DNA from 2 places in the Paenarthrobacter sp. MSM-2-10-13 genome. Region 2 is predicted to be linked to the other one. Evidence: predicted binding sites of a transcription regulator. Region 2 holds the regulator's gene; the other holds the start of a gene.
The links. Region 2 encodes Rex, which represses fermentation and respiration genes when NADH is low (regulators of the CRP and FNR family bind a similar motif). Its sites were predicted from a motif close to CTTGTGAANNNNTTCACAAG; they were not measured.
Positions count from the first base shown of each region.

Region 1: a site for Rex is predicted at 6,993-7,012, ahead of HAV21_RS03795 (glyceraldehyde-3-phosphate dehydrogenase). Genes of this name have one in related genera too.

Region 1 is NZ_JAAOXO010000001.1:784,058-791,841, reverse strand. Features, by position in the region: gene mptB (polyprenol phosphomannose-dependent alpha 1,6 mannosyltransferase MptB) at 6-1,616, opposite strand; gene orn (oligoribonuclease) at 1,710-2,345, shown strand; tRNA gene HAV21_RS03820 (tRNA-His) at 2,479-2,554, shown strand; gene def (peptide deformylase) at 2,706-3,278, shown strand; gene HAV21_RS22545 (acyltransferase domain-containing protein) at 3,282-4,094, shown strand; gene HAV21_RS03805 (HNH endonuclease family protein) at 4,079-4,879, opposite strand; gene HAV21_RS03800 (hypothetical protein) at 5,001-5,210, opposite strand; gene HAV21_RS03795 (glyceraldehyde-3-phosphate dehydrogenase) at 5,284-6,771, opposite strand; RNA gene rnpB (RNase P RNA component class A) at 7,035-7,427, opposite strand; gene HAV21_RS03785 (peroxide stress protein YaaA) at 7,485-7,784, shown strand, end outside.
Region 2 is NZ_JAAOXO010000004.1:194,267-202,050, reverse strand. Features, by position in the region: gene HAV21_RS11560 (DUF559 domain-containing protein) at 1-186, opposite strand, end outside; gene HAV21_RS11555 (HAD-IB family hydrolase) at 302-1,165, opposite strand; gene HAV21_RS11550 (glutaredoxin family protein) at 1,331-1,585, shown strand; gene HAV21_RS11545 (redox-sensing transcriptional repressor Rex) at 1,662-2,369, shown strand; gene HAV21_RS11540 (hypothetical protein) at 2,417-3,187, opposite strand; gene HAV21_RS11535 (hypothetical protein) at 3,449-4,171, opposite strand; gene HAV21_RS11530 (YceI family protein) at 4,362-4,913, opposite strand; gene HAV21_RS11525 (histidine phosphatase family protein) at 5,121-5,786, shown strand; gene HAV21_RS11520 (TlpA disulfide reductase family protein) at 5,791-6,396, shown strand; gene HAV21_RS11515 (cytochrome c biogenesis CcdA family protein) at 6,402-7,157, shown strand; gene HAV21_RS11510 (cytochrome c biogenesis protein ResB) at 7,157-7,784, shown strand, end outside.

The DNA.
Region 1 (7,784 bases), on a different contig from region 2:
ACTGCTCAGATGATGGGACGCAGACCGGCTTCATCCCTCACCCGGAACAAGCCCTTTGTCTTCGGATCCACGAAGATCAGATAGACCGCGAACAAGAGCGCAATGAGGGCCGCACCGTAACGGGCCAGAATGAGGGCCAGTCCCAGGTCTTCGCTTTGAAGGTAAGGGAACACGTCCAACTGGTCCGAGATCGCGTAAACCATAAAGAACGACACGATGAAATAGAGCGCTTTGACCTGCCAGTCGTTGCGGATACCCGTCACGGCAAACAGCGGTATCAGCCAAACTACGTACCACGACTGGATCATGGGGGCGAGCATGACAATAACAGCAAAAGCCAAGGTAAGCCGTCGCATCAGGCGATCGTACTCGCCTCGGAAAATCAGCCATGCCACGGCCGCAACCATCAGCACCTTGCCGGCGTCGTAAACCCACTTCGCCAAAGCCCAGCCGTCCAAGCCAAAGGCATTGAAGATCAGGGCAACAACCATACCGATGAGACCGACAGGCGCGTACCAAATCCACACGCTGCCAGGAGCCGACAGACCGTTGATCCAGCCGAATCCGAAACCGTTGACCAGACTCAAGGCGTAGAGGAGACCGAAGCTCAGCGCGGCCGTGAGGAACCAATAAAGGAATTTGCGCCGCCACGAGGCATGCTTGCCCGCCCACAGGAGTCCGATAAAGGGCAGGAACACCACGGTGATCGGCTTGATGGAGATGGAGAGCGTGACAAGCACCAGCCCTCGAATGACGCGACGGGTAGCACAGTAGTACAGGCCAGCCAGTGCCAGCCCGATCATCAAAGCATCGTTGTGAACACTGGCAATAAAGTTGGTGAGGAAGAGCGGGTTGGCCGCTGTCAGCCACAGTGCCCTGTGCGGATTCACTCCGTGAAGCTCCGCAAGCTTGGGCACGTAGATGATGCAGAGGACCACGCCCGCCGCAGCAACAAGGCGGAAAAGCATAATGCTTGCTTCGGGCTGTACGTTGGTCACCCACACCACGAACTGCTCTATCCACAGGAACAACTGGCCGTAGGGAACAGGCGCCTCGGTCCACATCTTGTCGGCGCCAAGCTGGAAGTAGTTGGGCAGGGCTGAAATCCCGTTCTCATAAGGGTTTATGCCTTCCACCATCAACCGGCCTTGACCGATGTAGGCGTAGACGTCCCTGCTGAAGAGCGGAACAGTGAACATCATGGGCAGCCCCCAGGCCGCCACGGCCTGCAGCGTCGCCTTTCGGGCTTCCAATCCCCACACCCGGACGCGCTGGCCCAATCGCAGCCAGGCGCGGACAAGCAGCATGCCACCGATGGCCAACAGCACAATCGACAGACCAACGCCAACACCTTCGGTGCGCATCCAGATAAAGAGCGGCAACCTACGCAGTTCCGAAACGGGGGCAAGCCAGCCAACGCCCAAGGAGCCGAACACCATGAACATGGAACCAATGAAGCCGGCGATCAAAGGCGAACGTGCGTTATCTACCTCGCCGCCTACAGCGTCGGCTGACGGCGTTGCTGCCCCTGCCAACTGGGCGGCGGGTATTGGCACCGTCATGTGGTCGTCATCCAATCGTTCACCCGCTGCGGTCGGGTCAAAGTTCTGCGTCATGGGGGCGTTCGGCAACAGGACGAAACGACGCTGCCGCGCTCAAAAATCGTACCATCGGAGCACTTGGAAGCCACTGAGCGATAGGCTGGGCGAGTGCCTATTACTAATGAACGCATCGTCTGGATCGACTGCGAAATGACCGGCTTGGACCTCATAAACGACGCCTTGATTGAGGTCGCTGCGCTGGTGACAGATTCCGAACTCAATATCCTGGGCGAAGGCGTGGATGTGGTTATCAAGCCCGATGATGCCGCGCTCGAGCAAATGAACGACTTCGTGCGGGACATGCACACCCGCTCCAAGCTCCTGGATGAGCTTCCCCGGGGAAAGACCATGGCCGAGGCCGAGGCGCAGGTCCTCGAATACATCGAAAAGTGGGTCCCGGATCCCCGCAAGGCACCCTTGGGCGGCAACTCCGTGGGAACTGACCGGATGTTCCTGGCCCGGGATATGCCCAACATCGTGGAACATCTTCACTACCGCGTGATCGATGTCAGCACCATCAAGGAGCTCTCACGCCGCTGGTTCCCCCGCGCGTACTTCCAGTCCCCCGCCAAGCATGGCGGCCACCGCGCATTGGGCGACATCAAGGACTCGATCGACGAGCTGCGTTACTACCGCCAGGCTGTTTTCGTTCCTACGCCGGGACCGGACACCGCCACAGCACAGCGCATTTCCAAGGAGATCATGGCCACCGCTGAGACCTTGGGATCCAGCGAACGGGTGTGATCTGCACCATTTTTCAAGGTTTTTTCGCCAAAAACGGCAAAAGTGGACTTTGCACCCCAAAACAGCAGGTAAGCTATTTGTCGTTGCCTTGGAGGAAAGCCGGTCAAACGGTTCAGTCCCGATAAGGCGCATGGTGGGCTTAGCTCAGTTGGCAGAGCGCCTGGTTGTGGTCCAGGAGGTCGCGGGTTCAACCCCCGTAGCTCACCCCACCGAGATTGGCTCCAGAGCCGGTTTCCACAAAGGCCGCACCGGTTATCCGGTGCGGCCTTTGCTTTTAACCCGGAGCGGGTCACGCGGCCACGTCCGAGGCCGCGGCCGGACCGCCACCGGACTACCGCGCTAAACGAAGGAAATGCTGAGATGACCGTCCTGCCAGTCACTATCTGGGGCGAACCTGTGTTGCACCGCCGGGCAAGCGAGGTGGAGGTTTTCGATGATGAACTCCGCCGCTTGATCGCGGACATGTTCGAAACCAATGATGCCGCCAACGGGGTTGGACTCGCCGCTCCTCAGATCGGCGTGGGTAAGCGACTCTTTGTCTACAAGTACGCCAACGATGACGACGTGCCGGAGCAGGGCGTGGTGGTCAACCCGGTGCTGACACTTTCCAAGGTCTCGGGGGCACTTCCGGATCCCGACGAACATGTTGAAGGATGCTTGTCCTTCCCGGGCGAGTACTACCCGTTGCAACGCGCAGAATGGGCACGGGTTCAGGGTTTTGACGGCAACGGCAACCCCTTGGATTTCGAAGCGACAGGGTGGTTCGCCAGAATCCTGCAACACGAGTTCGACCACTTGGACGGCAAACTGTATGTCAACCGCCTTGTGGACCGGTACTCCAAGAAGGCGTTGAAGCAGGCCAAGAAGAACGGCTGGGGTGTTCCTGGACTGACTTGGATGCCTGGCGTCGATCCAGATCCGTTCGGGCACTGAGCCGTGGCCGCCAGCCCGTACACGGAGCTTTTCGAGCTCTTGGATATCACCGGAGACGACGCCGCTGAATGCGCGCACCTTCTGGACACGCCTGCGGATGAGCCCGTTCTTCAGGCTATGGAGGCGATGCAGGAGAGGCTTGGTGCCTTTCCGGTAGACAGCATCCGGGCAGAAGGCGCCGTGGAGGCGGTCTGGATCGAAGCCCTGCTCCGTTTTGCCCCGTCAGTTCACGCTTATCATGTGGGTCTCGGAATCAGTCCGGCGGTTTCGGCTGCTTCCTTGGCAGACCTGGGTCTACAGCTCCGCATCAACCGACGGGTCCATGGACGGTTTGGACTGGATACCTGGGCCTGGCTGACATTGCACATGGCAGGAAATCTATTCCGGCTGGGACGGCTACAGTTCCATTTGGTGCCCGCCGCAGATCCAAGCTCAGAGTGGGTTCTGGGGGTCCACATTCCCGAGGATGGGTCGCTCTCCCCCGAATTAGTGGATGCCAGCTTCTCGCTGGCTCGGGCTTTCTTCACCCGGTATTTTCCGGACAAGCCTGCCCACAAAGCCATATGCGATTCCTGGATGCTGGACCCGTACCTCGTGGAGCGCCTGCCTAAGAGCAACATCGCGTCCTTTGCTCGTCGCTTCACCTTGGATCGCTGCACTGATGCTCCTACGGATGCCATCTACTTCACCTTCAGGCAGCGGGGACTGGACAACCTGGATAGGCTTCCGCGGGAAACCTCACTTCAGCGCGTGGTCCTGGAGCGGATCGACGACGGCGGCACCTGGCAGCTGGGGCACGGTCACCTGGCACTGTAGATGGTTTGCTGGTCCGGGCAAGAGGAAAGGACCCGCTTCATGGCGTCTTTTTCGGCTTGCGTAATCCACAGTTGATACGCCGCCTTCACCGAGACTTGCCGCGCGACGTAATGGCAGCGGAAATTTTTGTTGGCCGGCAGCCACGTGGCGGCATCTCCTGCACCTTTCTTGACGTTGGCGGGTCCGTCCGCGGCGATCAGGTTCAGGGGGTCGTTCGCAAACATTTGCCGCTGTTGGACAGTGAGCTGCTGGGCCCCCTTCTGCCAGGCGTCGGCGAGGGCTACTACGTGATCGATTTGAACGGCGGCGCTGGTGTCCTGGCCTCTTTGGAATGTTACCTGCGCCCCTGTGTAAGGTTCGTGGAAGCTACCTCCAGAGACCTTGCACGATGAACCCTTCGTGAACTCGACTGCGGAGAGGTCCCTCCGCAGAATGTCATTTCTGGTATCGCATCCATTGCGGTCAGCGTCTGCCCAGGCTTGGCCGAAGGCGGCTCTGTCGTAGTCCGACTTCTGCGCACGTCCTTTGACCGGGAGATGTTCCAAAGCATCGCTTGCCTTCTCGGGGGGAACAAGTGCCGCCCCGCGAAGGGGTTTCATCCAATCAGGATTGAAGACGGGTGCTTCGCTGGGGCCGGCCGCCCACGGTTCTGCGGCGTTGAATTGGCCGGCGGTGAAGTACCAGGAAAGCCCTGCAACGACGGTTGCAGCTGCCAATCCAAGAATGGCCCACGCTTGACGTGACCTCCGCCGGGCGCGTTTGTAGGCAGACCAAGTGGTACTCAAGGGACTCCGTTCAGTGGGACTGGCGACGTCCTTCGAGCGTAGGACAAAGCCCCGACATCAGAGTCGATATCCACAGTGTGTAGGAGAAGTCACACTGAAGTGAGGTGTCGCGTGACCGGGTCTATTGCTCCCGTGCCACGCGTTGCAGGTCCTCGGTTGCCAGGGCGAGGAGTCCTCGTAGTTGTTCTACACGTTCGTCCGGCACATCACCTGCGGCGTTTCCCGCCACCGCCTGGTCCAGAAGCTTCTGCGCTTGTTTGTGGTTGGCCTTGGCTACGTCCAAGGCGTGTTCAAGCGTGGTCTCATGTTCCAACGTTGATTCGTTTTCCATGAACCCATTTTGATCAGGTTTCCCGGCTGATACCAGTGACTCAGCCGGGAAACCCGCGAATACTTCGGAGCGCCTAGGCTCCTGCCCCTTCAAGTACTGCGATGGGAGCAATCACGTCACGCGCGGGGAACGACGGCGGGTTCACACCGGCCATTTCTTCCATGACACGCACAACCTGGCAGGAGTAGCCGAACTCGTTGTCGTACCAGACGTAAAGAACCAGGTTCTTGTCGTTGGAAATCGTTGCGAGGCCATCAACAATGCCGGCGCGACGCGAGCCAACGAAGTCAGTGGACACCACATCGGGAGAGTCAATGTAGTCGATCTGCTTGCGAAGATCCGAGTGCAGGGACATTTCGCGGAGGAAGTCGTTGACTTCATCGCGCGTGGTGCCGTTCTCAAGGTTGAGGTTCAGGATGGCCATGGAGACGTCCGGGGTGGGCACGCGGATGGCATTGCCCGTGAGCTTGCCCTGCAACTCGGGCAATGCCTTGGCTACAGCCTTGGCGGCACCGGTCTCCGTGATGACCATGTTCAGTGCTGCCGAACGGCCGCGGCGGTCACCCTTGTGGAAGTTGTCGATCAGGTTTTGGTCGTTGGTGAACGAGTGAACCGTTTCCACGTGGCCGTGAATGATGCCGAACTTGTCGTTGATAGCCTTCAGCACCGGCGTAATGGCGTTGGTGGTGCAGGACGCCGCGGTGACGATCTTGTCGTCATCGGAGATGTCCTTGTGGTTGATGCCGTGGACGATGTTCTTGAGGTCGCCCTTGCCTGGTGCCGTCAACAGGACGCGGGCAACGCCCTTGCTCTGCAGGTGCTGGGAGAGGCCATCGGCGTCGCGCCAACGGCCGGTGTTGTCCACCACCAAGGCATCCTTGATGCCATATGCGGTGTAGTCCACAGTGGCGGGGTTGTCCGAGTAAATGACCTGGACCTGCACACCGTTGGCGGTGATGGTGTTGGCTTCCTCGTCCACGCGGATGGTGCCCTCGAAGGAACCGTGAACGGAGTCGCGGCGCAGCAGGCTGGCACGCTTCACAAGATCGTTCTCAGCGCCCTTGCGAACAACGATGGCGCGGAGCCGCAGGCCGTGTCCGCCACCGGCCTTTTCAATGAGGATGCGGGCCAGGAGACGGCCGATACGGCCAAAGCCGTAGAGAACGACGTCGGTGCTGGTGCGGTCGTCAGCGCCACGCTTTCCCACGATCTCCGCGAGCTCGGAGCGCAGGTATTCATCCAGGGAGGCACCATTGCCTTCGGCCCGGAACTTCTCAGTCAAGCGTGCAATGTCAATGGCGGCTGCGCCGAGCTCCAACTCAGACAACGCGTTCAGCAGCGGCGCAGTCTCTTCTAGCAGCAGCTCGTGGTTGCTCATCCGGCGCGCAAAACGGTGGGCCTTGAGGATGTTCATGGTGGACTTGTTGATCAGGCTCCGGCCGTGGATGCTCGTGACCACATTATTTTCCCGGTACAACCGGCCGATTACCGGAATCATGGCCTCGGCGAGAGCCTCCCGGCCCATCCACTTATCAAGACAAGAATCTGACGTCTGGCTCACAGAACTACCTTCCTTGGGTCAACCACATACGTCCTCGTATGTAGATGGCAGCGGCCGCCCGGAGTAGTCCTGCGGCACATGCGCCAGCGGGCTTCGGTCCACCCACAGCGCCTTGAACGAGAGCAAAGAAAATCCGCCGGCTGCGAACGCAGTCCCGGCGGCAGAACATCTACGTTCAGTAACCATTCTAGGGCGGAAGGAAGGGCTGCAGGCCGCCCCGGGGCGTGAAATCACTCACACGGCACAAATCCGGGAGTCATAAATGGATGGGTCGACCGATACGCCGGGTTCTGTCATCCCCTGCCGTTACCGGCAAGGGAGTGGCGGCCATCCATCTACGAACGCCGTTGCCGACGCCCTCCAGCAGCCTACCCGGACACTCGGGCGAGCAGCCCTCAAGCGTGTCCTGTCTGGCCTTGCTCCGGGTGGGGTTTACCTAGCCTCCCCGGTCACCCAGGGAGCTGGTGGTCTCTTACACCACCGTTTCACCCTTACCTGCTGCCCCGCGATGCAAAACATCACAGCGCGCAGGCGGTCTGTTCTCTGTGGCACTGGCCTGCGGGTTACCCCGAGTGGGCGTTACCCACCACCCTGCTCTTCGGAGCCCGGACGTTCCTCGAGCCACTTCCGTGACGCGCGACCGCCTGGTCGACCCATCCGCCGTCCAGTCTACCGGCGTTGGGGCCTACCAAAGTCCCCGGTAATATCGACTGGTGCTGATTCTGCTGCCGCCTTCCGAAGGCAAGACCCCCGCTGCCAACGGTCCCGCCATTAACTGGGAATCGCTCAGCTTCCCCGAACTGAACCCCTACCGTGCAAAAGTACTCGAAGCTCTGGGTACGGTGAGCGCGCACGAGGATGCACTGGCGCTGCTGGGGGTCGGCGCCTCGTTGCGGGACGACGTCGAACGCAATACCCGGCTGCATGCCGAACCAGCCGCTCCCGCACATCAGGTCTATTCCGGAGTCCTCTACGACGCCTTGGGCTACAACAGCATGACGCCAACGCAGCGC
Region 2 (7,784 bases):
TGAGAGCGCTCTTGCAGCCGCTGACAGGTCGAAATTCCAGTCGGAAGGTCGATAAACACCTCGGCTAACGCCATCAATCTTGGTTCGGTTCCTTAGGTGCGATCGCTTGAGGCCCGCAACCTCGGCCTCGTCGAGAGTGAAGGGTGCAACCGTCAGTTGCGGAGGAATCGGCGTGAAGTTCTTCATACCGGCATTCTTGCCCAGATACGTTGAAGGCACCGGAAGTTATCCACAGGCTGTGTGAGGCCCGCGCGTGATGTGAGGGAGCGCTGGGTTTAGGCGCGCGTGATGTGAGAGAGCGTTAGACGTGGGGGCCGCGGAATTTCGCGAATCCGCGCCATAGACCGTAGACGGCTCCGCCGACGGTCGCGGCTTTGAGGCCGAATGTTGCGGCGCGGCGTCCGGAACGGAAATCGTAAACGGGCCAATTGTTTTCACGCGCATGCCGGCGCAGCTTTGCATCCGGGTTGATGACCACTGGATGTCCCACCATGGTGAGCAAGGGAATGTCATTGGCGGAGTCGCTGTAAGCCCAGCAATGGTCCAGGTCCAGCCCTTCGCGATCTGCAACGATTTGGACAGCGATCGCCTTGGCAGGTCCGTGCAGGATGTCGCCTACAAGCTTCCCCGTGTACACGCCGTCGTCCACCTCGCCCACGGTGCCCAGGGCGCCGGTCAGACCGAGCCGGGTGGAGATGACTGTGGCCACTTCGATGGGCGTGGCAGTCACGAGCCACACTTTACGGCCCACCCGGAGGTGTTGGTCGGCCAGCGCCTTGGTTCCGGGCCAGATCCGCGACTCGATCATTTCGTCGTAGACCTCTTCGCCCAAGGCCTTGATGTCCTCGACCGTAATGCCCGCAGCAAGTGTCAGCGCGGAGTCACGCACCGAATGGACATCTTCCATGTTCTCGCCGCGCATGACGAACTTGAATTGCTTCCAGGCGAATCCGGCGGCCTGCGAAAGAGTGAACGCTTTGCGCTCATACATTTTGCGAGCCACGTGGAAGAGGCTGGCACCTTTCATCAACGTATTGTCGACATCGAAAAAAGCGGCCTCGCCAGCGTACTTCCGCGCCATGTCCTTTTTGGCCGCGTCCCTCTGTACGGCGTCCTGCTGCACCAAGGCATCTGCGACCACGGCGGCGTTCTTCTCCTCGGGCATGCTTTGAGTCTAGTCAATCACCGGGGCCAGTGTTGAGGACGCACGGTGGCGTCACCCACGGCGTGGGATGTGAGAGAGCGTTGGCCGGACGGGCATGGGATGTGAGAGAGGGACGGCCGGAAGGGGGTGGGATGTGAGAGAGCGTGGGGCCGGTACCTTTGAGACATGGCTATTCCCGACGTCGTTCTCCTCACCAAAGCTGACTGCCACCTCTGCACGGAGGCTCGTGCCGCCGTCGAGCGTGTCACAAAAAGTCTTGGCGTTCAGTGGACCGAGCAGAAGATTGACGGCGACCCCCAACTGCAGGAGCGGTTCGCAGAGGAGATCCCGGTGGTGCTGGTGGACGGTATCCAGCGCGATTTCTGGAAGATCGACGAGCAGCGACTTACCCGGACCTTGAAGAAAGTCCTGGAGGGCTGAGGGTGGGGTTACCCGCAGGTAATGGCTTTTGTTGAGTCCGCCCGAGGGTCATAGAGTGGAACAACAAAGCGACGCAATGGAGAATACCGTGACTGCGCTGGAACCGTCCCCGGAAGCCACAACCGGAGACTATGAGCCTGCCGCCAAGCAGATCCCGCCCGCGGCCGTGGCCCGGATGACCCTCTATTTGCGTGCGCTCAACTCTCTTCTGGCCGAAGGCGTTGAACGGGTTTCCTCTGAAGCACTGGCGGAAGCCTCGGGCGTTAGCTCATCCACGCTCCGCAAAGACCTTTCCTACGTTGGTTCCTACGGGACCCGCGGCGTAGGTTACGAAGTCCAGAACCTGAGCCGCCACATAGCAGCAGCCTTGGGGCTGACCCACGACTGGAAGGTGGCGATTGTGGGCGCCGGCAACCTCGGCAAAGCCCTCGCCCGGTACGGCGGCTTCGAGTCCCGAGGCTTCGACGTCGTAGCCATTTTCGACGCTGACCCCATGGTGATCGGCAATGAAGTGGGTTGGTTGCGGGTCAGTGACTCAGCCGAGCTGGAACGGGTCCTGGAACGGACCCACACCAACATGGTGGTGCTGGCCCTGCCTGCCACGGTGGCCCAAGCCGTGTGCGACCGCGTCATTGCCGCAGGCATCCGGAGCATCCTCAGCTTCGCCCCGGTACTGCTGCAGGTCCCGCCGCACGTCAACCTCCGCAAGGTGGACATGGCAACCGAGCTACAGATCCTTGCCTACCACGCACAGCGGGCGCAGACACCGGGCCAGGCTGTTTAGCCTTCGCCGGGTCCGCGCCCGCGTGTACTGCTCGGAAGCGTGGGTGTTTAGCGCCCGTACGGATTCTGGTACGGGTTGCCGAAAGGCTGTGCCTTGCGGAAGTACGGCGCCGACGCCGGCAGGTACAGCAGAACGATCGCGGCAACACCCAGCAGGATCACAATGAGCTGCAGGACGCCGTAGGTGGCACCGAACTGGAACAAGCTGGTGAGGCCCAGAACAGAAATGGCAGCGAAGACCGTGCCCAGGATCCTTGCCCAGTTCTTGCCCTTCCGGACAGGGAAGGCAACCAGTGCGTAGAGGCCCAGGGAAATGAAGGCACCCACGATGGCGCTGACGCCAATGACGCCACGCATGCCTTCCATGGACCCTTCAGGCAAATCGGTACCCTGCTGGGCCGCCTGCTGGTTCATGGCATTGATGAAGGCATCCGCACCGGTGGTGGCCAGGATAATCGAGCTGATGGCGGACAGAACTCCGGCGGCGATGATCATCCAGAAGGCGTAATTGACCATCTGCGGGACGGTGGTGGGTCCGGGCTGCTGGCTTGGCCAGTTGGTGCCCTGGCCGTACTGCGGAGCTGCGGGAGGCTGACCATACGGGGAGCCCTGCTGACCGTATTGAGGTGCGGCGGGGGACTGCTGGCCGTACTGCGGCGCGGCGGGCTGGCCGTACTGCGGCGCGGCGGGGGACTGCTGGCCGTACTGAGGTGCGGAGGGGGACTGCTGACCGTACTGCGGTGCCGGGGGCTGGGAGCCGTTTGTGCCGGGCTGGTTAGTGTCGCCCGGGTTTGACGGCGGGTACGGAGGGTTGCTCATGGCATTCCTTTGCTTGTTCGACTGCTGGTGCGGCCGCCGGGATCAGCAAAACGACCCTGCCCCCAGCGTGGTTCTGCTACCACCGTACCTCCAGGTCCTTGCGCTGCAGACGATCACACGCAGGTATTTACAGCTGGCGGGAAAAATCATCATGTGGGCTTACGCCTTCATGATGAAGGCCGCGGGATCCCTGGGGATTCAACCGCGGCCTTCAGCCTGCATTTGCGTCGAAAACGCCCGACGGCGGCAGCTGGGTACGTGTCAGGCGTGGCCCTTGACCGCCTTGAACCACAGCTGTGAATTAGGTAGCCACATCAGTACCACGGCTACGGCGCTGACCAGGAAGCCGAACCAGTTGCCACCCAGGCCCATCCCTGAGCCGCCGCCACTCGCTGCGCCGAAGATGGCCAGCAGGAGGGAGATGCCGGCCAGGATGGTCAGGGCGAGGCGTGCCCACTCTTTGCCTTCCTTCATCTTCATGGCCAGGACCACCTGGGCGGCAGAGACGGCCAGGGTGAGGAGTAGGAGGATCAGTGCGATGGCAGCGAATCCTGGAGCGAACGCGAAGGCGGCGATCACCGCGAAGAAGGCGATGAGGCCAAACAACAATCCCAGGAGACCGGAGATCACCCAGATGAAGTAGGAAACCTTCAGTTCCGTTGGCAGGCCCTGGGTTTTGAACATTCCCGAGAAGCCGCCCTGGGGCATGACGTCGTTGAAGTTTCGCGGTCCGTCAGTGGGCATTTCAAAGTGGAAACCCGGCTGGCCGGGTGCGGGCTGGGCCGGTCCGGGCTGTGAGTATTGGCCGGGTTGCGACGGCGGCTGGTAACCCTGCGGTGGCTGGTAACCCTGGGGCGGTTGGTAGCCGGAGGGAGGGACGTCGCCGCGCTGCGGAGGTTGGGGACCCGCAGGAGGAACATTGCCGGGCTGCGGAGGCTGAGCGCCGGGCTGCTGTGGCTGTGGTGTTTCGTCTGGGGTACTCATGGCATCACTTTAGACCGCAGGTTGAAGGATGCATAGGAAATTCGGAGCTAACGCGCAGCTAAATACAGGCCTTTTGCCGAACAATTGCGAGGTGACTTCTCCCTACGCGAAACGGCGCCCCCACAGAATGAACTGTGCAGGGCGCCGTTTGCGGACGCGGGCCGGGAGTAGCCGGCCGGGTGGTGAAGGACTACGCGGCAGCCGGTGCGATGAAAGCGAGTTCCAGGTTGATGACAACCTTGTCGCTGACCAGGACGCCACCGGCTTCGAGGACGGCGTTCCAGGTAAGGCCGAAGTCCTTGCGGCTGATGGTGGTTTCACCGGAAACGCCGGCGCGGGTGTTGCCGAAGGGGTCCACTGCTACACCGTTGAATTCGGTCTCGATGGAAACTTCCTTGGTCACTCCCTTGATTGTGAGATCGCCCACGAGGTCGAAGCTGTTTCCGTTGGCCTTGACGTGCCGGGACACGAAGGTGATTTCCGGGAACTTCTCTACGTCAAAGAAGTCTTCGCCCTTGACGTGCCCGTCGCGGTTGACGTCGCCGGAGTCGAAGCTGGCGGTCTGGATGGTGGCGGTGACCTTGGAATCGGTCAGGGTTTCGCCAACTTCCAAGGTGGCCGTGGCGTCCTTGAACTGGCCGCGGACCTTGCTGATGCCTGCGTGGCGGACGGTGAAGCCGATTTCGCTGTGGGAAGCGTCGAGGGTCCAGGTGCCGGTGGTGACGGAAGCGGGGAGAGTCATCATGGTGTTGCTCCTATATCAAGTGGTGGGTACTGCGTGCTTGTCCGGTCGAGCTCATTGCTTGAAGCGTCAACCGAGCTTCGTACCCAGTATAAACATGCATATGCATCTTTTATTCCAACTCCACGGAACATTTCGGGAAAACTTTGAGTTCTACTAGCGGTAGAAGATTTCGGATCGCCCCGCTTCTTTGAGAAACTGGTAAACATGCCCCAAGCAACTGTCCATCTGCTTCGCCATGGCGAGGTCCACAATCCCGACGCCGTCCTCTATGGCCGGCTGCCGGAATTCCACCTCTCAGAGCGTGGCCGGGAGATGGCCCGGATGTTGGCGGACCACTTCACGGCCCGCGCCAGTGAAGGTGCCAAGATTGTGCATTTGGTAGCCTCGCCGCTGACCCGCGCCCAGGAAACAGCCATGCCGACCTCCGAGGCGCTGAACCTGGACATCACCACGGATCCTCGCATCATCGAAGCCGAGAACCACTTTGAGGGACTCCATCCCACCAAGAGCGAGTTCCTCAAGCCCAAGCATTGGTTCTACTTCCGAAATCCCCTGCGGCCTTCCTGGGGCGAGCCCTACAAAGAGCAGGCGGCCCGCGTTCTGGCGGCTGTGGAAGACGCACGGGTGAAGGCGATCGAGCTCGGTGGCGACGGCGCTGAAGCCATTCTGGTGAGCCACCAACTTCCCATTTGGTCAACCCGTTTGACCGCTGAGGGCCGCCGCCTCGCGCACGATCCCCGCAAGCGTGAATGCACCCTCACCTCCCTGACATCCTTGACTTTGGACGATGCCGGCAAGATCGTGCGCGTCGAATACTCCGAGCCTGCTGCCGTTCTGCTCCCCGGCGCGGCGAGCACCCCGGGGGCATAGAGGCATGGACAACAATCTTTCACGCCGCGGCGTGCTGACCGCCGGAGGAGTTCTCCTGGCAGGACTGACCATGGGCCTGTCCGCATGCGCTCAGGAAGACTCCCTTGCCAAGCAGGCCAAGGCCGGCGATAACAAGAACTACGTGGCAGGCGACGGCTCGGTGACGGAATTCGCGAAGGCTGACCGCGCAGCTCCGGTGGCGCTCAAGGGCACTTTGTTTAATGGACAGACCGTCAAGCCTGAGGATCTCCAGGGCAAAGTCACCGTGCTCAACTTCTGGTTTGCCGCCTGCGCTCCGTGTCGCATCGAAGCTCCCCAGCTTGAAGCCCTGCACCAGGACTTCAAGGACCAGGGAGTCCAGTTCTTCGGCGTTAACCTTCGTGACGAAAAAGCCACCGCTGAGGCCTTCGACAAGACCTTCAACATCACCTACCCGAGCTTCGATGACAAGGACGGCGCAGTGCTGCTGTCCGTGTCCGGCATTGTCCCTCCAGGTGCGGTTCCCACCACCCTGGTCCTGGACAAGGAAGGCAAGGTTGCCTCCCGCGTGCTGGGCGAGATTGAGAAGAGCACCCTAAAGGCCCTCATCACCTCCGCAGCGGCGGAGTAGCACCCATGAACAGTCCATTCGCCGAGACGATCCTCAACGGATCACTGCTGCTGGCTGTGCCGGTGGCATTGCTGGCCGGGCTGGTCTCCTTCCTTTCGCCGTGCGTCCTGCCGCTGGTCCCTGGTTACCTTGGCTACGTCACGGGACTGACCGGCGTCGACCTCCAAAAGCAGCGGCGAGGCCGTATGCTGGCCGGAATCGGGCTGTTCGTCCTGGGATTCTCGGTGATTTTTGTCCTCTTGGGCGGTGCTTTCGGTCAGCTTGGAACGTTGCTGACGGGTCCGCAAAACGCCTGGATCACTCAACTGCTGGGCATCCTGGTGATCATCATGGGCGTGGTGTTCATGGGTGGTTTCGGCTGGCTCCAGCGGGACGCGAAAATCCATGCCAAACCGCCGGCAGGCTTGTGGGGTGCTCCGCTCCTGGGGCTGACGTTCGGCTTGGGTTGGGCGCCCTGCATTGGTCCGACGTACTCCGCGGTACAGTTGCTGAGCTTGTCCGGCGGTTCGTCGGCGGCCAAAGGTGCCCTCCTGGCGTTCGTTTACAGCCTTGGCCTTGGCATTCCGTTCCTCCTGATTGCGTTGGCCGTACGCCGGGGCATGGGAGTCATGTCCTTCTTCCGAAAGCATCGGCTGGCCATCCAGCGGATCGGCGGAGGCATTCTGATTTTGCTCGGCATCCTGATGGCCACCGGAGTGTGGGGAGCCTGGGTGACCGAGTTGCAGTACTGGTTCCAAAACGATGTGAAGTTGCCAATCTGATGAGCGAGTCCGTGAAAGCCAAGAAGAAGTCACCAGCCGCTGAGAACACAGCGGACGGAAAACTCCAGCAGGCCAAGTCCGAGGCTGCCCTGCCCGCGCTTGGTTTCAAGGGCATGCTCCGGTGGTCCTGGACCCAACTGACCAGCATGCGCACGGCTCTGTTCCTGCTGCTTCTGCTGGCCGTTGGCGCGGTCCCGGGTTCCCTGTTTCCGCAGCGGCCGGCCAATCCGGTGGTGGTTACTGACTGGATCAGGAACAACCCAACAACCGGCCCATTCCTGGACGCCCTCCAGATGTTCGACGTCTATTCCTCGGCCTGGTTCTCGGCCATCTACATCCTGCTGTTCATTTCCTTGATCGGCTGCGTTACTCCCCGCGCCATGGCCCATTACAAGGCCATGAAGTCTCAGCCGCCGCGCACTCCCAGGCGCCTTTCGCGCCTGCCGGAATACGGCACTCTGGCGCTGCCCGCCGACGCCGGGATCCCGGCGTCGAAGGCCGTCACCGATGCCGCCGGGCTGCTCAAGAAGCGCGGCTACCGCGTGGAAGTCAGGGACGTCGACGGCGACCTGCCGTCCTTGGGTGCCGAGCGCGGCTTCCTGAAGGAAGTGGGGAACCTGGTGTTCC